Regions from separate parts of the Kitasatospora sp. NPDC005748 genome, predicted to be linked through region 2. Evidence: predicted binding sites of a transcription regulator. Region 2 holds the regulator's gene; the other holds the start of a gene.
The links. Region 2 encodes HrcA, which represses chaperone genes, less so after heat shock. Its sites were predicted from a motif close to TTNGCACTCNGNNNNNCNGAGTGCNAA; they were not measured.
Positions count from the first base shown of each region.

Region 1 (9,990 bases), on a different contig from region 2:
CGAACAGTTGCTCGACGCCACGCCGATCGACGTGGTGGCCGAGTTCTACCCGGTGTTCGGCGCGCACGAGAAGACCGCCGCGCTGGCGGCCCTGCGAGGCATCCCCACCCTGGTGCTCGCCGGCACCAAGGACCTGCTGACCCCGCCCGCGCACAGCGAGGCGATGGCCGAGCAGCTGCCCGGTGCCGAGCTGCTCCTGGTGGAGGACGCCGGGCACCTGGTGATGCTGGAGCGCCCGGACCTCGTCGACCAGCGGCTGGTCGCGCTGCTCAAACAGGCGGTCGACTACCGCGGCGCGGCGCCGCTGCCCTCCTCGGTGGGCGAGACGCCGTAGCGGCCCGGGCCACCGGCGCACGCCCGGCCGGGGATGTGGCACCGTAGCGGAGGCGCCCGGCGGTCGGTGCGCCGCAGTACGGATCGAAGGGCTTGAATCGCGCATGGGCTCGCACGCCACTCTCACCGTCGCCACTCCCGAGCGGATGGGCCGACTCGGCCGGGAGCTGGCCGCGCTGCTGCGGCCGGGGGACCTGGTGCTGCTCTCGGGGGAGCTGGGGGCCGGGAAGACCACGCTCACCCGGGGCCTGGGGGAGGGCCTCCAGGTGCGCGGGGCGGTCACCTCGCCGACCTTCGTGATCGCCCGGGTGCACCCGTCGCTGGTCGGCGGCCCGGCGCTGGTGCACGTGGACGCGTACCGGCTGGGCGGGGACCTGGACGAGATGGAGGACCTCGACCTGGACGTCTCGCTGCCGGAGTCGGTGGTCGTGGTCGAGTGGGGCGAGGGCAAGGTCGAACGGCTCGCCGAGAGCCGGCTGGAGGTCCGGATCGAGCGCGCCATCGGCGCCGAGGCGGACGACGACGATCTGGATCCGCGCCGGGTGCTGCTGAACGGGATCGGGTCGCGCTGGACCGGGGTGGAGCTGGCCGCGCTGGCCTGAGCCGACGAGCGCCGGCGGGCACGGACGCCCGTCGGCCGACACAAGTGAATACCCGCGGGCACGGGCCGACACCGACGGTTGCCGACAGGCTGTCGGCAAAGTGTTGCGGGCGGGGTGCCGGGCGTGATGGGATGGGTGTCGCGGTTAGGTCTGCCTAACTAGGGAGGCGCCATGTCGAGCACCACCCCCGCCCCGGAGCGCGCGCCGCGTGGTACCGGGGCCGGAGAGCCCGCCCGCAGCGTCCAGGGCGCGCCGATGCGGGCCCTGCTGGCCGCGTGTGCGGCCGCGGAGGCGGTCTCCACTCCGCCGGAGCGCCGGGAGAGCACGGCACCGGCCGAACCGGTGGCCGACACGCCCCGCGCGGCCTGACACTCGGCACCCGCCCCGAACCGGGGCCGCACCCGAGCCGGATACCGCCTCGGGCCCGCCGCCCCCCGGCCCGGCCTGCGGGTCGCGCGTCCTCAGGCGATCACGACGACCTTGGTGCCGCTCGGCGCGAAGTCCCAGAGCAGCTGCCCCTCCGCCCGACCGCTGCGGATCCCGCCGGTCTTGGTCTTCGGGTCGGCGGCGGGGGTGGCGCCGTCCACGGCCGCGCTGAAGCCGAACACCACGCCGTTCTGCTGGGCGAAGCGCACCACGTGCTCGATCTGCCGTCCGTCCGTGCCCGTGCTGGTGGCGGCCCGGCTGTACACCGGGTAGCTGCCGGGGGTCGGCTCCACCGATCCCGGGGTGACCGCGAAGGAGGCCACCACCTGCGGGTTCTTCTTGGGGTCGACCAGCCAGACGTAGTGGCTGCCGGCCGAGTAGACGACCCGCAGACCGGCGCCCGAGGTGGTCGGGAGCGCGGGGACGGTCGGGGTGGCCGAGGCGGTCGGGGTGGCCGACGCGGACGGTCCGCCGGACGAGGCGGTGGTGCTCGCGGTCGGCCCGGTGGCGCCTGCGCGGTCCTGTGCGCCGTTGGCCTGGAAGGCCAGCAGGCTCACCACCGCCAGGGCCCCCAGGGTCAGCCCCGTGACCACCACTCCAGGACCCATCTTCGCCACGTGTCGCTCCCACCGCCGTCCCAAAACCCGTCGGCCCCATCGTGCCAGGTCCGCTCGTTCCCGCCCGCACCCCGTAGGACGTGTGTTCCGAACCAGGACACCTTGTCGATCGGGCGGACCAGGACCGGAGGCGGTCCACGGCTCCGACCGGTCTAACCTTGACCCGTGCTGCTGCTCGCGTTCGACACCGCTACCCCTGCCGTCACCGCCGCCGTCCACGACGGCACGGCCGTCCTCGCCGAGACCGACCAGGTCGACGCCAGGCGCCACGGTGAACTGCTCCTCCCCGCCATCGACCGGGTGCTGCGGGAGGCCGGTGTCGACAAGCACCGGCTGACCGGCATCGCGGTGGGCGTCGGCCCCGGCCCCTACACGGGCCTGCGGGTCGGCCTGGTGACCGCCGCCGCGCTCGGCCACGCGCTGGGCGTCCCGGTGCACGGCGTCTGCACCCTGGACGCGATCGCCCACCGGGCGCGCGCCGAGGGCCTCGCCGGGCAGCCGTTCACGGTGGCCACCGACGCGCGCCGCAAGGAGGTCTACTGGGCCTCGTACGACGCGGACGGCCGTCGCGCCGAGGGCCCCGCCGTGGACCGCCCGGCCGAGCTGACGCCGCGGCCGCGGGCCGTCGGTGCCGGTGCGCTGCTGTACCCGGAGGCCTTCCCCGGCGCGCACGGACCCGAGCACGTCTCGGCCGGCGCGCTGGCCGACTTCGCCGCCGCCGAGCTGGCCGCCGGGCGCGAGCTGCTGCCCAACGTGCCGCTGTACCTGCGCCGCCCGGACGCCCAGGTGCCCGCCGGCTACAAGGCGGTGCTCCCGGCGTGACCGGCCCGAACGGCGTGACCGGCCCCGGCCGACCAGGCCACGGCCCCGACGGACCGGGCCACAGCACCACGCTGCGCCCGATGCGCTGGTGGGACATCGCGCCGGTGATGGAGCTGGAGCTGGCGCTCTTCCCCGAGGACGCCTGGTCGACCGGGATGTACTGGTCCGAGCTGGCCGAGGCCCATCGCGGCGGCACCCGCCACTACACCGTGGCCACCACCCCGGACGGCGCGGTCGTCGGCTACGCCGGGCTGATGGCGGTGGCCGGCGAGGGCGATGTGCAGACCATCGCCGTCGACACGCGGCACCAGGGCACCGGCCTCGGCGCGCTGCTGCTCACCGACCTGATCCGGGAGGCCGCCCGGCGCGACTGCGCGGAACTGCTGCTGGAGGTGCGGGTGGACAACCCGCGCGCCCAGCGGCTCTACGAGCGCTTCGGCTTCGAACCCGTCGGCATCCGGCGCAACTACTACCAGCCGGCCGGCATCGACGCGCTGGTGATGCGCCTCGACCACCCCAGTACTGACCCGAAGGACCTGAAGGAAGACCGCCATGGCTGACGAACCGCTCGTCCTCGGTATCGAGACCTCCTGCGACGAGACCGGCGTCGGCATCGTGCGCGGCACCACCCTGCTCGCCGACGCGGTGGCCTCCAGCGTCAACGACCACGCCCGGTTCGGCGGTGTGGTGCCCGAGATCGCCAGCCGCGCGCACCTGGAGGCGATGGTCCCGACCATCCAGCGCGCCCTGGACACCGCCGGCATCAAGGCGAGCGACCTCGACGGCATCGCCGTCACCGCGGGCCCCGGCCTGGCGGGTGCGCTGCTCGTCGGCGTGAGCGCGGCCAAGGCCTACGCCTGGGCGCTGGACAAGCCGCTCTACGGGGTCAACCACCTGGCCTCGCACATCTGCGTGGACCAGCTGGAGCACGGCCGCCTGCCCTCGCCGACGATGGCCCTGCTGGTCTCCGGCGGGCACTCCTCGCTGCTGCTCAGCGAGGACATCACCCGTGACGTCCGCCCGCTCGGCGCGACCATCGACGACGCGGCCGGCGAGGCCTTCGACAAGGTCGCCCGGGTGCTCGGCCTCGGCTTCCCCGGCGGTCCGGTGGTCGACCGCACCGCCCGTGAGGGCGACCCCAAGGCGATCGCCTTCCCCCGGGGCCTGAGCGGCCCGAAGGACCCGGCGTACGACTTCTCGTTCTCCGGCCTGAAGACCGCCGTCGCCCGCTGGGTGGAGGCCAAGCGCCGGGCCGGCGAGGAGGTGCCGATCGCGGACGTCGCGGCCTCGTTCCAGGAGGCGGTGACCGATGTGCTGACCCGCAAGGCGGTCAAGGCCTGCAAGGAGAACGGCGTCGACCACCTGATGATCGGCGGTGGCGTGGCGGCCAACTCCCGGCTGCGCGAGATGGCCCAGCAGCGCTGCGACAAGGCGGGCATCCGGCTGCGGGTGCCGCGTCCGGGCCTGTGCACCGACAACGGCGCGATGGTCGCCGCGCTGGGGTCCGAGATGGTCTGGCGCGACCGCGCGCCCTCGTCCTTCGACCTGTCGGCCGACTCCTCGCTGCCCGTCACCGAGGTGCACGTCCCGCACACGGACGTGCACGGCCAGGCGTACCAGGCGCTGGGCGGCGGTCGGTGACCACCACCGCCGCGATGTGGGAGGCGCGGGCCGCCGACGGCCGCGGGGCCGAGCTGTCGGCCTGGGTCCGCGAGGTCGCGCTGCCCGCGCTGCGCGGCTCGGCCGGTCTGGTCCGCGCCGAGCTGTTCGGTGCGCCGGGCGACCGGGTGCTGCTGATCACCTGGTGGACGGCGGAGCCGGTGCCCGTCCCCGAGCCGCCCGCCGCGCTGATCGGCCGCCCGGTGCACCGCTGGTCCTTCGCCAGCGAGCACCTGGAGTCCAGCGAGCCCCCGGAGTCCAGCGAGCACCCGGAGACCGGGGCGGGTCCGGAGACCTGCGCGAACCCGGCGTCCGGGGCGGACCCGGAGTAGCGAGCTGCCGGGCCTGTCCGGGAACCGAACGGCCGGCCACTACCGTGCATAGCTGAGAGCATGCTGGACGGTAGCTGGGAGCGCGGCGCGGTGGAGCGGTACGGGCGGGGCAGGACGAGGACGTACGCGGTGGGGGCGCTGGCACTGCTGGCCGCCGCCACCGGCTGTGGCAGCGGCGGCACGGGCGCCGGGCCCGCGGCGACCGCCGCGACGCCGCCGGCGGCCGGGCAGCGGCCGTCCGCCGCGGCGAGTCCGACGCCCACGGCGACGCCCGCCGCGGTGCCCGCCGCCGGGGACGCGGCGGCCTGGGCGAAGTGGAACCTCAAGCCGCTGCCGCCCGCCCCGCCGGCGCCGGCCGACAAGCCGGTCAAGCTCGAACGGACCGGCCCCGTACCGGTGTTCAGCGAGGTGAAGACCACCGACAAGGTCGTCTTCGTCACCATCGACGACGGCGCCGAGAAGGACCCGAAGTTCGTCGAGATGCTGACCGACCTCAAGGTGCCGGTCTCGATGTTCCTGACCCGGGACATCGTCAAGGACAACTACGGCTACTTCAAGCCGCTCCAGGCGCTCGGCAACCACATCCACAACCACACCGTCGACCACGCCCAGATGAGCAAGGTCGCGCCGGAGAAGCAGAAGTCCGAGATCTGCGACGCCCAGTCCGCGCTGACCCAGCAGTACGGCACCGCGCCGCTGCTGTTCCGCCCGCCGTACGGGGACGGCGCCAACACCCCGGCGCTGAACACCTCGGTGCAGCAGTGCGGGCCGCGCGCGATCGTGCTCTGGCGCGAGTCGATGCAGATCCACGACATGCAGTACCAGGCGGCGGACAAGAAGCTGCGGCCCGGCGACATCGTCCTCGCCCACTTCCGGGGGCCCAAGGACCTCAAGGGCGAGACGATGACGCAGATGTTCGGGGAGCTGCTGGCCCGCATCCAGGAGCAGGGTTTCGCGGTGGCCCGGCTGGAGGACTACATCCGGCCGCCCGCCGGCTGACCGGGAGTCCGCCTACGGGAGCGCCACCGGCCGGCCGAGCATCATCAGCGGGCCCTGGTCGGTGCGGCAGAGGATCACGGTGACGCTGTTCGGCCCGCTCGGCTTCAGCTGGCGGCGCAGCTCCTCCGGGGTGATCGCCATCCCCCGCTTCTTGATCACCACGGTGCCGACGGCCCGCTCGCGCAGCAGCGCCTTCAGCTTCTTGATGTGGAACGGCAGCACGTCGGTCAGCTCGAAGGCGTGCGCGTACGGGGTGGCGACCAGCCGGTCCGAGGTGAGGTAGGCGATCTTCGGGTCGATCAGCCGGCCGTGCACCCGCTCGGCCACCTCGGCGACCAGGTGGGCCCGGATCACCGCGCCGTCCGGCTCGTAGAGGTAGCGGCCGACCGGTCCGGCCGGCGGGTCGGGCAGGTCGCCGCCGGTCAGCGAGTCGCCGTGCGGCAGCAGGGTGGCGCGGTGCGGGCGGTCGGCCCCGGTGCCGAACCAGAGCACCGCCTCCTTGACGTCGCCGTGGTCGGAGACCCACTCGGCCTCCGCATCGCCCGGCACGGCCGTGTGCGGGATGCCGGGGGCCACCTTGAGCGCGCCGATCGGGGTGCGCCGGCCGGCCTCGATCGCCCAGGACAGCGGCGGGGCGTACGCCTCGGGGTCGAACACCCGGCCGCGCGAGGTGCGGCGGGCCGGGTCGGTGAAGACCGCGTCGTAGCCGGTGACGTCGACGTCGGCGACGTCCGCGCAGCGCACCTCGACCAGGTCCGCCAGGCCCAGTGCGGCGGCGTTGGCGGCGGTGGCCGCGCAGGCCGCCGGGTCCCGGTCCACGGCGAGCACCTCGATCCCGGCCCGGGCCAGCGCGAGGACGTCGCCGCCGATCCCGCAGCAGAGGTCGGCCAGCCGCCGCACGCCCAGCTCGGCGAAGCGCCGTGCCCGCCACTCGGCGACGCTGCGCCGGGTGGACTGCTCGACGCCGTTGGGCGTGAAGTACATCAGGTCGGCGTCCGCGCCGAACTTCGCCCGCGCCCGCTGCCGCAGCCGGGCCTGCCCGAACGCCGCCGAGACCAGCTCCGCCGGGTGCTCCCGGCGCAGCCTGGTCGCCAGCGCCAGCTCCTCCTCGGGCGCGAACTCGCGCAGCTCGGCGAGCAGGGACTGCCCCTCGGGGGTCAGCAGGGGCTGCAGGTTCTCGGTCTCCACCCGCTCATTCTCCCCGGTCGGCGCGCCGGGCAGCCCGGGGCCGGCCCGCCCGGGGTGGACGGACCGGACCGGACCGGGGCGGAGGGGCGACCGCACTGGTGGAGTGGGCCCTGATCGGGCGCACACGGGTGCGGATCATCGGCGGCGTCGTACGGGAGTGCGGCCCGGCAGCCGCCCGCGAGAACCGTTTCGGGCGCGCCGTTGGCACTCTGGTTGACTGAGTGCTAACCGCGGCCTATGGTCGTCCTTGGCACTCTCCACCAGGAGAGTGCTAACGCGAAGAAGCGTGTCTGACCCCCGCGACGGCAGGCCCGTAGGTTCGCCACTACCCGTTAGACAACCCCGTAATCTCCGAAGGGGAGCTCGGACGTGACCACCAGCAGCAAGGTTGCCATCAAGCCGCTCGAGGACCGCATCGTGGTCCAGCCGCTCGACGCCGAGACCACCACGGCCTCCGGCCTGGTTATCCCGGACACCGCCAAGGAGAAGCCCCAGGAGGGCGTCGTCCTGGCTGTCGGCCCGGGCCGCTTCGAGGACGGCCAGCGTCTGCCGCTCGACGTCGCCGTCGGTGACATCGTCCTGTACTCGAAGTACGGCGGCACCGAGGTGAAGTACCAGGGCGAGGAGTACCTCGTCCTCTCGGCGCGCGACGTTCTCGCCATCATCGAGAAGTAAGCAGCACCGAGAAGTAAGACGTTCCAGCCCGCCCCGGATCCGTGTCCCAGTGACAGGGGCCCGGGGCGTGGTTGTTGGTTCACGTAGTCCGGTGGCCGGCGTGCCGGTCGCAGCCCCGAGGGAATAGGGAACATGGCGAAGATCCTGCAGTTCGACGAGGACGCCCGCCGCTCGCTGGAGCGCGGTGTCAACAAGCTGGCCGACACCGTCAAGGTGACCATCGGCCCCAAGGGCCGCAACGTCGTCATCGACAAGAAGTTCGGTGCGCCGACCATCACCAACGACGGTGTCACCATCGCCCGTGAGGTCGAGCTCGACGACCCGTACGAGAACCTTGGCGCGCAGCTCGTCAAGGAGGTCGCCACCAAGACCAACGACGTCGCGGGCGACGGCACCACCACCGCCACCGTGCTGGCCCAGGCCCTGGTCAACGAGGGTCTGCGCAACGTCGCCGCGGGCGCCGGCCCGGCCGCCCTGAAGAAGGGCATCGACAAGGCCGTCGCCGCGGTCTCCGAGCACCTGCTGTCCATCGCCCGCGAGATCGAGGGCAAGGACGACGTCGCCGCCGTCGCGTCCCTCTCCGCGCAGGACACCCAGGTCGGCGAGCTCATCGCCGAGGCGATCGACAAGGTCGGCAAGGACGGTGTCATCACCGTCGAGGAGTCCAACACCTTCGGCGTGGAGCTGGACTTCACCGAGGGCATGCAGTTCGACAAGGGTTACCTGTCGCCGTACTTCGTCACCGACGCGGAGCGGCAGGAGGCGGTCCTGGAGGACCCGTACATCCTGATCAACCAGGGCAAGATCTCCTCCATCCAGGAGCTGCTCCCGCTGCTGGAGAAGATCCTGCAGGGCGGCGCCTCGAAGCCGCTGCTGATCATCGCCGAGGACGTCGACGGCGAGGCGCTGTCCACCCTCGTGGTGAACAAGATCCGCGGCACCTTCAACGCGGTCGCCGTCAAGGCCCCGGGTTTCGGTGACCGCCGCAAGGCGATCCTGGGCGACCTGGCCACCCTGACCGGCGCCACCGTCATCTCCGAGGAGGTCGGCCTCAAGCTCGACCAGGCCGGTCTGGACGTGCTGGGCACCGCCCGCCGCGTGACCATCACCAAGGACGAGACCACCGTCGTCGACGGTGCCGGTGACAGCGAGGCCGTCGCCGGCCGCGTCGCCCAGATCAAGGGCGAGATCGCCAACACGGACTCCGACTGGGACCGCGAGAAGCTGCAGGAGCGCCTGGCCAAGCTGGCCGGCGGCGTCTGCGTCATCAAGGTCGGCGCCGCCACCGAGGTGGAGCTGAAGGAGCGCAAGCACCGCCTGGAGGACGCCATCTCGGCGACCCGTGCCGCGGTCGAGGAGGGCATCGTCGCCGGCGGTGGCGCCTCCCTCGTCCACGCCGCCAAGGTGCTGGAGGGCGGCCTGGGCCTGTCGGGCGACGAGGCGACCGGTGTCGCGGTCGTCCGCAAGGCGCTCGCCGAGCCGCTGCGCTGGATCGCCCAGAACGCCGGCCTCGAGGGCTACGTCATCACCCACAAGGTCGCCGAGCTGGAGGCCGGTCACGGCTTCAACGCCGCCACCGGTGAGTACGGCGACCTGCTGAAGGCCGGCGTCATCGACCCGGTCAAGGTCACCCGCTCCGCGCTGGAGAACGCCGCGTCGATCGCCTCCCTGCTGCTCACCACCGAGACCCTCGTGGTGGAGAAGAAGGAAGAGGAGGCCGACAACGGCCACTCGCACGGCGGCCACGGCCACTCCCACTGACGCCTGATCAGTGACCGCAGGCCCGGTCCGCGCCCCTCGGGGTACGGGCCGGGCCTGCGGCGTGTGGGGCGTTTGACTCTTCAACTATCAGTTGAATTTTGCATAAAGCAAAGATTGCCTTATAACTAAGGCATGATCGAGGCCCGCCACCTGCGCGTTCTGCGTGCCGTCGCCCGCACCGGCTCCTTCTCCGCCGCCGCTCGTGAGCTGGGCTGTACGCAGCCCGCCATCAGCCAGCAGATGAAGGCCCTGGAGAAGTCCGTCGACACCCCGCTGGTGGTCCGTTCGGGGCGCGGCATGCAGCTGAGCGAGGCCGGGCGGGTGCTCCTCAAGCATGCCACCGGCATCCTGGCCGGGCTCTCCGCCGCCGAGGAGGAGGTCGCGGCGATCGCCGGACTGCGGGCCGGGCGGGTGCGGCTGGTCTCCTTCCCCACCGCGAGTTCCACCCTGGTGCCGCCGGCCGTCGCCCGGCTGCGGGACAGCCATCCGGGGGTGCGCGTGTCGCTGGTCGAGGCCGAACCGCCGGAGTCGCTGGCGATGCTGCGCGGCGGCGAGTGCGAGATCGCGCTGGCCTTC
Region 1 is NZ_JBEXYD010000008.1:156,285-166,274, reverse strand. Features, by position in the region: gene ABZ495_RS09555 (alpha/beta hydrolase) at 1-334, shown strand, start outside; gene tsaE (tRNA (adenosine(37)-N6)-threonylcarbamoyltransferase complex ATPase subunit type 1 TsaE) at 438-935, shown strand; gene ABZ495_RS09545 (hypothetical protein) at 1,107-1,304, shown strand; gene ABZ495_RS09540 (hypothetical protein) at 1,397-1,969, opposite strand; gene tsaB (tRNA (adenosine(37)-N6)-threonylcarbamoyltransferase complex dimerization subunit type 1 TsaB) at 2,144-2,800, shown strand; gene rimI (ribosomal protein S18-alanine N-acetyltransferase) at 2,881-3,360, shown strand; gene tsaD (tRNA (adenosine(37)-N6)-threonylcarbamoyltransferase complex transferase subunit TsaD) at 3,353-4,441, shown strand; gene ABZ495_RS09520 (hypothetical protein) at 4,438-4,791, shown strand; gene ABZ495_RS09515 (polysaccharide deacetylase family protein) at 4,852-5,790, shown strand; gene ABZ495_RS09510 (class I SAM-dependent methyltransferase) at 5,803-6,978, opposite strand; gene groES (co-chaperone GroES) at 7,348-7,653, shown strand; gene groL (chaperonin GroEL) at 7,786-9,414, shown strand; gene ABZ495_RS09495 (LysR family transcriptional regulator) at 9,547-9,990, shown strand, end outside.
Region 1: groES (co-chaperone GroES) is a predicted target of HrcA. The motif match lies at 7,180-7,206, and genes of this name have one in related genera.

Region 2 (9,990 bases):
GCGTACGGCCCGTGGGAGGTGCCCGGTCAGTTGCCCGGGCACCTCCCACGGGCCTGCGCCCGTCCTACCCGGCGTCCTGCCCGGCGCCGTGCCCGCCCTCCTGCCCCGCGCCCCGCGGGGCGTCCGGCGCCGGGCCCTGCTCCCAGGGCAGCGGCGGCGGCGTGCTGCCCGGGGTCTCGGTCAGCGCCGCCAGGGCGATCCGGACGCCCTCGGCGAGCTGCGGGTCCTCCCCCGCGGCCCACTGGTGCGGCGCGACCGGCACCTCGACGTCCGGGTCGACGCCGTGGTTCTCCACGCCCCAGCCGTAGCCCTCCAGCCAGAACGCGTACTTCGGCTGGGTGACCAGGGTGCCGTCCACCAGGCTGTACTTGCTGTCGATGCCGATCACGCCGCCCCAAGTCCTCGTCCCGACCACCGGGCCGAGCTTCAGCGCCTGGATGGCGGCGTTGACGATGTCGCCGTCCGAGCCGGAGAACTCGTCGGCCAGCGCCACGATCGGCCCGCGCGGCGCGTCCCCGGGGTAGGGCACCGGGTTGGCGAGGTCGCGGGCGACCGTCCAGCCGACGATCCGCCGGGCCAGCTTCTCGATCACCAGCTGCGAGGTGTGGCCGCCGCGGTTCTCCCGGATGTCGACGATCACGCCCTCCCGGGCCATCTCCGACCGCAGGTCGCGGTGGATCTGGGCCCAGCCGGTGCTCTGCATGTCGGGGATGTGCAGGTAGCCGAGCCGCCCGCCGGACAGCTCCCGGACGGCGGCCCGCCGCCCGGCCACCCAGTCGTGGTAGCGCAGCGGCTCGTCGTCGTCGAGCGGGACGACCACCGGGTACCGGCGGTCGGTGCCGTCCTTGCCGGCCACGGTCAGCTCGACCGGTTGTCCGGCGGTGCCGGCCAGCAGCGGGGCCGGGCCGGCGGTCGCGTCCACCGGGCGGCCGTTGACGGCCAGCACCGCGTCGCCCGGGCGGACGGCGGCGCCCGGCGCGGCCAGCGGCGAGCGGGCCCGCGGGTCCGAGGACTCGCCGGGCAGGATCCGGGCGATCCGCCAGACCTCGCCGTCCTTGACCAGGTCGGCGCCGAGCTTGCCCTGCCGGCGGGCGGCCTCGGTGTGGATGCCGTAGGGCTGCACGTAGGCGTGCGAGGTGCCCAGCTCGCCGTGCACCTCCCAGAGCAGGTCGACCAGGTCGTCGTGCGAGCCGAGCCGCTCCACCAGCGGCCGGTAGCGGTCGAGGATCTCGGCCCAGGGCACGCCGCCGAGGTCCGGGCGCCAGAAGTTGTCGCGCATCAGGCGGCCGTTCTCGTCGTACATCTGCCGCCACTCGGCGGCCGGGTCGACGGTCACCCGCAGCCGGTGCAGGTCGACGTCGATCTCGTCGTCGTCGCCCACCGCCTTGTGGTCCGCCGGGACGATCCGCAGTTCGCCCTCGTCCAGCACGGCGACCCGGGTGCCGTCGCCGCTGACCGCGAACTCGTCGAGCCCGTCGACCAGTTGCTCGACCCGACGCTTGCGCAGGTCGAACCGCTCCAGGGTGGGGCGCGGCTGCTCGTCCTCCGGCGTGGCCGCGTCGTCGCCGAGCTCGCCGGTGAGCGGGATGCGCGTCCAGAGCACGCCGTCCTTGGCGGCCGCCAGCTCGCCGAACCGGCCGCCCTCGACCGGGAAGGGGATGATCCGGTCGGCGATCCCGTCCAGGTCGACCCGGGTGGCGGGCGGGGCGTCGGCCGCCCCCTCCTCGGCGTCCGCCTTCTTGCCCTTGGGCTCGTCGTCCTCCCCGCCGGCCGGCCGCCCGGCCCGGCGCGGGCCGAACGGGGAGGGGGTGTCGGCGGCCAGGGTGACCAGGTACGGGCGGCAGCCGTTGGGGAACGACAGGTCGAAGACGTGCGAGTCGTAGACCGGGTCGAAGTTGCGCACCGAGAGGAAGGCCAGGTGGCGGCCGTCGGCGGTGAAGGCCGGCGAGGTGTCGATGAAGCGCGCCGGGGTGACCTCGCCGACCGTGCGGGTGGCCAGGTTGGCCAGCACGATCTGGCGCAGCGACCAGGCCCCGAAGCCCGGGCTCGGCCGCGACCAGGCGAGCCAGGCGGAGTCCGGACTGAACGCCAGCCCGCTGACCTCGCCGTCCGTGCTGCGGTCCAGCTCGTGCACCGTCCCGTCGGCGAGCGACACCAGGAGGACCCGGCCGTCGTGCGCGCCGACCGCCGCCTGCTTGCCGTCCGGCGAGACCGCCAGCGCGCGGACCCGGCCCAGCTGTCCGCCGGCCAGCCGGCGGCGCTCCTCGCCGAGCACGGCGGGGGCGTACTCCACGGCGTCCTCGCCGTCGGCGTCGGTCACCCAGAGCACGCCCTGCGCACCGTCCTCGCCGGGCACCACGTGGGCCCGCCGGGCCCGGACGCCGGGCGTCTCGTCCAGCACCCGGGCGGGGCCCTCCCGGTGCGGCAGCCAGTGCACGCTGCCGCGCACCACCACGGCGCCGGCCCGGCCGGTGCGGTCGGGGGCGACGCTCTCCAGCCAGTGCGCGGCCGGCACCGGGCGGGGCCGCCGGCCGGCCCGGGGGCCGGACGGCCGGACGTCCAGCCGGCGCGGCTCGGCGCCGTCGAGGTCGTCCAGCAGCCAGAGGTCACCGGCCCGGTGCCAGATCACCCGGGTGCCGTCGCTGGTCGCGCCGCGGGCGTAGAAGCCCTCCGGGGAGGTGGTGTGGCGGCGCAGGCCGCTGCCGTCGGGGAGGCTGGAGTAGAGCTCGCCGACGCCCTCGTGGTCGGCCAGGAAGGCGATCCGGGCGCCGCCGGGCGCGTCGACCCAGAGCGGCGCCTCGATGTGCCCGTCCAGCTCCTCGTGGACGCGGGCGAACCGCTCGGCGCCGATCCAGAGCTTGCCGACCCGGCCGCCGCGGTAGCGCTTCCACCGCGCGGGCTCCGCACCGGCCGCCGAGAGCAGCAGCACCCGGTCGCCGCCCGGCTCGTACGCCACGCCGCCGACCGGCCCGTACGGCAGCCGCCGCGGCTCGCCGCCGTCCAGCGGTACGGCGTGGGCCCAGGTGCGGCGCAGGGTGGCCTGTCCGGCGGAGGTGGTGGCGACCGGGCTGCCGTCGGCCGTCCAGCCCTGCAGCTGCGTCTGGTCGCTGCCCCAGTACGTCAGCCGCCGGGACGGCCCGCCGTCCACCGGCGCGACGTGCACCTCGGGCGCGCCGTCCCGGGTGGAGACGAAGGCGATGTGCCGGCCGTCCGGCGAGAAGCGCGGGCGGCGGACCGGGACGTGATCGGCCGTCAGCCGCCAGGGCCGGCCGCCGTCCAGCGGGGCGAGCCAGACGTCGTTCTCCGCGACGAAGGTGATCAGGTCACCGTGCAGGTGCGGATGGCGCAGGTAGGCGCCGGCAGGGGTGCTCGGGGATTCGCTCACAGCCGCACCCTACGCACCCGCCGGGGCGGCGCGCCTCCGGTTTCGCGCAGGCCGCCCCCTACGGGGGACGAACCGCCGGGGAACGAACCGCCGGGGGACGAACGGTCCGTGCGGCGACCGGCCCGCTCAGCCCCAGCGGCCGGTGCGGCCCAGCAGCAGGGCGCCGGCGGCCACTCCCGCGGTCGAGGTGCGCAGCACCGAGGCCCCGAGCCGGTACGGCCTGGCACCGGCCTCGGCGAAGGCGGCCAGCTCCTCCGGGGAGACCCCGCCCTCGGGGCCGACCACCAGCACGATGTCCCCGCCGCCGGGCAGCGCGGCACCGGCCAGCGGCTCGGCGCCGTCCTCGTGCAGCACCGCGGCGAGCGCGGCCCCGGCCAGGACGGGCGCCAGCTGGCGGGTGGTGGCGAGTTCGCGGACCTCGGGGAAGCGCAGCCGGCGGGACTGCTTGCCCGCCTCGCGGGCGGTGGAGCGCCACTTCGCGAGCGCCTTGGCACCGCGCTCGCCCTTCCACTGGGTGATGCAGCGGGAGGCGGCCCAGGGGATCACCACGTCCACGCCGACCTCGGTCATGGTCTCCACCGCCAGCTCGCCGCGGTCGCCCTTGGGCAGCGCCTGGACGACGACGATCCGCGGCGCCGGCTCGGCCTCCCGGCGGACCGCGGCGACCGTCACCTCGACGGCGTCCTTGCCGTGCACGGCCGTGACGGTGCCGTCGGCGCCCAGGCCGAGCCCGTCGGCCAGGGTCACCGCCTCGCCCGGCTCCAGCCGCTTCACGGCGGCGGCGTGCCGCCCCTCCGGGCCGTCCAGCCGGACCACCGCGCCGGGGGCGGCGGAGGCGAGCTGCGCGGTCTCGACGACGAACACGGGCGCGGTCATGGCGGTTCCTGGAGTGGGGGTGGGGGGACGGACGGGGGAACGACGGCGCCCGGTGACCCGCCGGGAGCGGGGCACCGGGCGCCGGTACGGTCAGCGGCCGTTGAAGGCGTCCTTCAGCCGGGAGAACAGCCCCTGCTGGCCCGGCGCGAACTGCCCGGAGGGCCGCTCCTCGCCGCGCAGCACCGCGAGCCGGCGCAGCAGGTCCTCCTGCTCGGGGTCGAGCTTGGTGGGCGTCTGCACCTCGACGTGCACTATCAAGTCGCCCCGGCCGCCGCCGCGCAGATGGGTGATGCCGCGGGCGTGCAGCGGGATCGACTGGCCGGACTGGGTGCCGGGCCGGATGTCGACCTCCTCCAGCCCGTCCAGGGTCTGCAGCGGCACCTGGGTGCCGAGCGAGGCGGCCGTCATCGGGATGGTGACCGTGCAGTGCAGGTCGTCGCCGCGGCGCTGGAAGGTCGGGTGGGTGCTCTCGGCGATCTCGACGTAGAGGTCGCCGGCCGGGCCGCCGCCGGGGCCGACCTCGCCCTCGCCGGCCAGCTGGATCCGGGTGCCGTTGTCGACACCGGCCGGGATCTTCACGGTCAGGGTGCGGCGGGCCCGCACGCGGCCGTCGCCGGCGCACTCCGGGCACGGGGTCGGCACGACGGTGCCGAAGCCCTGGCACTGCGGGCAGGGCCGGGAGGTCATGACCTGGCCCAGGAAGGACCGGGTGACCTGGGAGACCTCGCCCTTGCCGCGACACATGTCACAGGTCTGCGCGGAGGTGCCGGGGGCGGCGCCCTCGCCGCTGCACGTGGTGCAGGTGACGGCGGTGTCGACCTGGAGTTCCTTGGTGGTGCCGAACGCGGCCTCCTCCAGGGTGATCTCCAGCCGGATCATGGCGTCCTGGCCGCGCCGGGTGCGCGAGCGCGGGCCGCGCTGACCGGCGGCCGCGCCGAAGAACGCGTCCATGATGTCGGAGAAGCCGAACCCGGCCGCGCCCGCGCCGAAGCCGCCCGCGCCTCCGCCGTTGGGCGAGAGGGGATCCCCGCCGAGGTCGTAGACCTGCCGCTTCTGCGGGTCGGAGAGGACCTCGTAGGCGGCGTTGATCTCCTTGAACCGCTCCTGCGTCTTCGGGTCGGGGTTGACGTCCGGGTGCAGTTCGCGCGCCAGGCGCCGGAACGCCTTCTTGATCTCGTCCTGCCCCGCATCCCGTCGGACGCCGAGTACCGCGTAGTAGTCCGTGGCCACCAAATGCTCCGCTTGTTCCGCCTGTAGAAGTGCTTGCGACTGGTACCGGTGTCACCTGTGTGACACCGGTCGTTCCCTACGACTCGGCCAGGATCTGGCCCACGTACCGTGCCACCGCTCGCACCGCCCCCATTGTGCCCGGATAGTCCATCCGGGTCGGACCGATCACACCCAGTTTGGCCACGCTCTCGTCGCCCGAACCGTAACCGACCGAGACGACCGAGGTGGAATTGAGCCCTTCGTACGCGTTCTCCCGGCCGATCCGGACCGTCATCCCGGCGTCCGCCGTCTCACCCAGGAGGCGCAGCAGGACGACCTGCTCCTCCAGCGCCTCCAGCACCGGCTGGATGGTGAGCGGGAAGTCGTGGCCGAAGCGGGTCAGGTTGGCCGTGCCGGCCAGCATGATCCGCTCCTCGTTCTGCTCGGCGAGCGCCTCGAAGAGCGTCGCCAGGACGACGGTGACGGCCGGCCGGTCCACCGCCTCGAACATCGCCGGGAGCTCGTCCAGCAGCCCCGGCACGTCGGGCAGCCGCACGCCGACGGCCCTCGTGTTGATCTTGGCACGGAGGTCCGCGAGGACCACCTCGCCGACCTGACCCGGGCAGTCGACCATCCGCTGCTCGACCCGGCCGGTGTTGGTGATCAGGACCAGCATGACCTTGGCCGGAGCGAGTGCGACCAGCTCGATGTGGCGCACCGTGGACCGGGAGAGCGAGGGGTACTGGACCACCGCCACCTGCCGGGTGAGCTGGGCGAGCAGCCGGACCGTGCGGGCGACCACGTCGTCCAGGTCCACCGCGCCGTCCAGGAAGTGCCGGATCGCCCGCCGCTCGGGCGCGCTCATCGGCTTGACCTCGGCGAGCCGGTCGACGAAGAGGCGGTACCCCTTGTCGGTGGGGATCCGCCCGGCGCTGGTGTGCGGCTGGTGGATGAAGCCGTCCTCCTCCAGCGCGGCCATGTCGTTGCGGACGGTGGCCGGGGAGACCCCGAGGTTGTGGCGTTCGACGAGAGCCTTGGAGCCGACCGGCTCCTCGGTGCCCACGTAGTCCTGGACGATGGCGCGGAGCACGGCGAGCTTGCGTTCGTCGAGCTGGCGGACCTCACCGGCCATGGGGCACGCACCTCCCTCTTCGCACGTTGTCCGTGGTGACGTGTGTCGTTCCGGCATGGTGCGGTCCGCCGGGCGGACCGCGTCCTTTGGCACTCTGAACAGAGGAGTGCCAGAACCGTACCTGCCAGTGTAAGGCCCGGGTCCGACGGCAGGAACGGCACCGCCGGGGTGATCCTGCCCGCATCGCGCGGCGCGCGGGTGATGCCGCGGGACCGGCCGGGTGGCAGCATCGATAGCGAACGGCGAACGGAGGACCAGCGATGTCGACCTCGGGCCAGCCCACCCGCTTCGCCCCGGACCGCGGCCTGACCGGCCGGATGGTCGGGACCATGTTCGTGATCGGGCTCCTGTACGTGGGTTTCACCGGCCTGCTGATCGCGCTGCTGCGCGGCGCCTGGCCACTGATCGTGCTGATCTCCGGCGGGCTGTTCGTGGCCCAGTTCTGGTTCAGCGACAAGATCACCGAACGGGCGATGGGCGCCCACCGGGTGACCCCGGAGCAGTACCCCCAGCTGCACGGCACCGTCGACCGGCTCTGCGCCCTCGCCGACATGCCCAAACCCCGGGTGGCGGTCGCCGACAACGACATGCCGAACGCCTTCGCGACCGGCCGCAACCCGCAGAACGCGGTGGTCTGCGTCACCACCGGGCTGCTGCGGCGGCTGGAACCGGAGGAACTGGAGGGCGTCCTGGCGCACGAGCTGTCGCACGTCGCCCACCGGGACGTCGCGGTGATGACCATCGCCGGCTTCCTCGGCGTACTGGCCGGGGCGATGACCCGGATCGCGATGTACGGCGGCTTCATGGGCGGCGGCCGCAACAGCAACGACTCCAACGCCGCGATCGCCGCGCTGGTCATCCCGCTGGTGTCGGTGGTGGTGTACGCGATCAGCTTCCTGCTGACCCGGCTGCTCTCCCGCTACCGGGAGCTGGCCGCCGACCGGGCCGCCGCCCAGCTCACCGGCCGGCCCAGCGCACTGGCCTCGGCGCTCACCAAGGTGACCGGCCAGATCGCCGCGATCCCGACCAAGGACCTGCGCCAGGCCCAGCCGTACAACGCCTTCTACTTCGCCCCCGCGCTGAGCGCCCGGGAGGCCGCCTCGCAGCTGTTCTCCACCCACCCCTCGCTGGAGAAGCGGCTGGAGCAGCTGGCGAAGATCTCCACCCAGCTCGGCCGCTGAGCCGACGACACGCCCCGGAGGGGACCGCCGTGGGAATCCTGGACGCACTGTTCGGCCGCACCAAGCCCGTCCGGCCCGACCTCGACCAGCTGTTCGGCGTGCCCTCGGCCGCGCTGACCCTGGAGGCGGCGGCCAGCTTCCGGCCGACCGGCGTCGGGTCGGTCTGCTTCTCCTCGGTCGAGGGCGGCGCCTTCGTCGAGGTCGAGCGGCAGGTCCGGGCCCTGCTGGACGCCGACACCGAGCGCGGCGGCGTCCCGGTGGAGGCCTCCAAGGACGCCTACGGCTACTCCTGGCTGCTCGCCCGGCACACCCCCGAGGAGCTGCCGGAGCTGGTCAACGACCTGCACGCGGTCAACAGCGAGCTGGAGGGGAACGGCTTCGGCCCGCAGCTGCTCTGCTCGCTGGTGGCCTTCCGCGGCGCCGAGGGGCAGCCGCTGGCGCTGGTCTACCTGTACAAGCGCGGCACCTTCTACCCGTTCGCGCCGGTGCCGGGCGGCGGGGAGAAGCGCGACAGCCCGCTGGAACTGCAGGTCAACGCCATGCTGGGGAACGACCTGCGGCTGGAGAAGGACCTCACCCGCTGGTTCCCGGTCTGGGGCGCGCCGGGCCTGTGACGCCCCGTCGGGCCTGCCTATAGTCACCTGCATGCGCAGCCGCCAGTACGGACCCGACCTCACCCCGCCGTGGAAGCGGCAGCAGCCCGCCCCCGAGGTGCCCGCCGACCGGGACCTCGTGGTCGAGGAGGCCGCGACCGGCTTCTGCGGCGCGGTGGTGCGCTGCGAGAAGACCGCCGAGGGGTTCACCGTCACCCTGGAGGACCGGTTCGGCAAGCGGCGGGTGTTCCCGCTGGTGCCGCGCGGCTTCCTGCTGGAGGGCCGGACCGTCACCCTGGTCCGCCCCGCTGCCGCGGCGCCGGCTCCCCCGCGCGCGCCGGGCCGGACGGCCTCCGGCTCGGTCGCCGTCCCCGGAGCGCGGGCCCGGGTGGCCCGGGAGTCGCGGATCTACGTCGAGGGGCGGCACGACGCCGAACTGGTCGAGCGGGTCTGGGGGGACGACCTGCGGATCGAGGGCGTCGTCGTCGAGTACCTGGAGGGCATCGACGACCTGCCCGCGATCGTCGCCGACTTCGCCCCCGGCCCCGGCCGCCGGCTCGGCGTCCTGGTCGACCACCTGCTCCCCGGCACCAAGGAGCACCGGATCGCCGCCCGGGTCACCGGCGACGCCGTGCTGGTCGTCGGCCACCCGTACATCGACGTCTGGCAGGCCGTGAAGCCCTCCTCCGTCGGCATCCCCGGCTGGCCGGACGTCCCCTACGGCGAGGACTGGAAGGGGGGCGTCTGCCGCCGCCTCGGCTGGCCGGCCGACACCCCCGCCGCGTGGAAGCGGATCCTCGCCTCGGTCGACTCCTTCAAGGACCTGGAGCCCGCCCTCCTGGCGAAGGTCGAGGAACTGATCGACTTCGTCACCCTGGAGGACTGACCGGTCAGCCGTGGGCCCGCGACCGCGAGCCGGCGGCTGACACCACGGCGACGACTCTCAGTCCACCAGGTCGCGGACCACGGCGTCGGCCAGGAGGCGGCCCTGGAGGGTCAGGGTGGCCCGGCCGCGCTCATGGGTGGTGCGGTCGAGCAGGCCGTCGGCGAGGTGCCGGTCGGCGGCCGCGCGGCCGGTCGCGGTGAGCAGGTCCAGCGGGATGCCCTCGGCGAGGCGCAGTTCGAGCAGGATGCGCTCGACCCGGCGGTCCTCGTCGGTGAGCCGCTCGCGGCCCTGGGCCGGGGTGCGGCGCTCGGCGAGGGCGCGGGCGTAGCCGGCCGGGTGCTTGGCGTTCCACCAGCGGACGCCGCCGACGTGGCTGTGCGCGCCGGGGCCGGCGCCCCACCAGTCGCCGCCGGTCCAGTAGAGCTCGTTGTGGCGGCAGCGGCCCTGCGGGGTGGTGGCCCAGTTGGAGACCTCGTACCAGGAGTAGCCGGCGGCGGCGAGCGCCTGCTCGGCGATCAGGTAGCGGTCGGCGTGCACGTCGTCGTCGATCATCGGCAGCTCGCCGCGCTTGACCCGGGCGGCCAGCTTGGTGCCGTCCTCGACGATCAGCGAGTAGGCCGAGACGTGGTCCGGCCCGGCGCCGATCGCGGCGTCCAGGGAGGCCCGCCAGTCGTCGTCGGACTCGCCGGGGGTGCCGTAGATGAGGTCCAGGTTGACGTGCTCGAAGC
Region 2 is NZ_JBEXYD010000076.1:13,746-23,735, forward strand. Features, by position in the region: gene ABZ495_RS32920 (PDZ domain-containing protein) at 65-3,385, opposite strand; gene ABZ495_RS32925 (16S rRNA (uracil(1498)-N(3))-methyltransferase) at 3,512-4,261, opposite strand; gene dnaJ (molecular chaperone DnaJ) at 4,352-5,491, opposite strand; gene hrcA (heat-inducible transcriptional repressor HrcA) at 5,568-6,602, opposite strand; gene htpX (zinc metalloprotease HtpX) at 6,863-7,783, shown strand; gene ABZ495_RS32945 (hypothetical protein) at 7,813-8,397, shown strand; gene ABZ495_RS32950 (DUF3097 domain-containing protein) at 8,429-9,262, shown strand; gene hemW (radical SAM family heme chaperone HemW) at 9,320-9,990, opposite strand, start outside.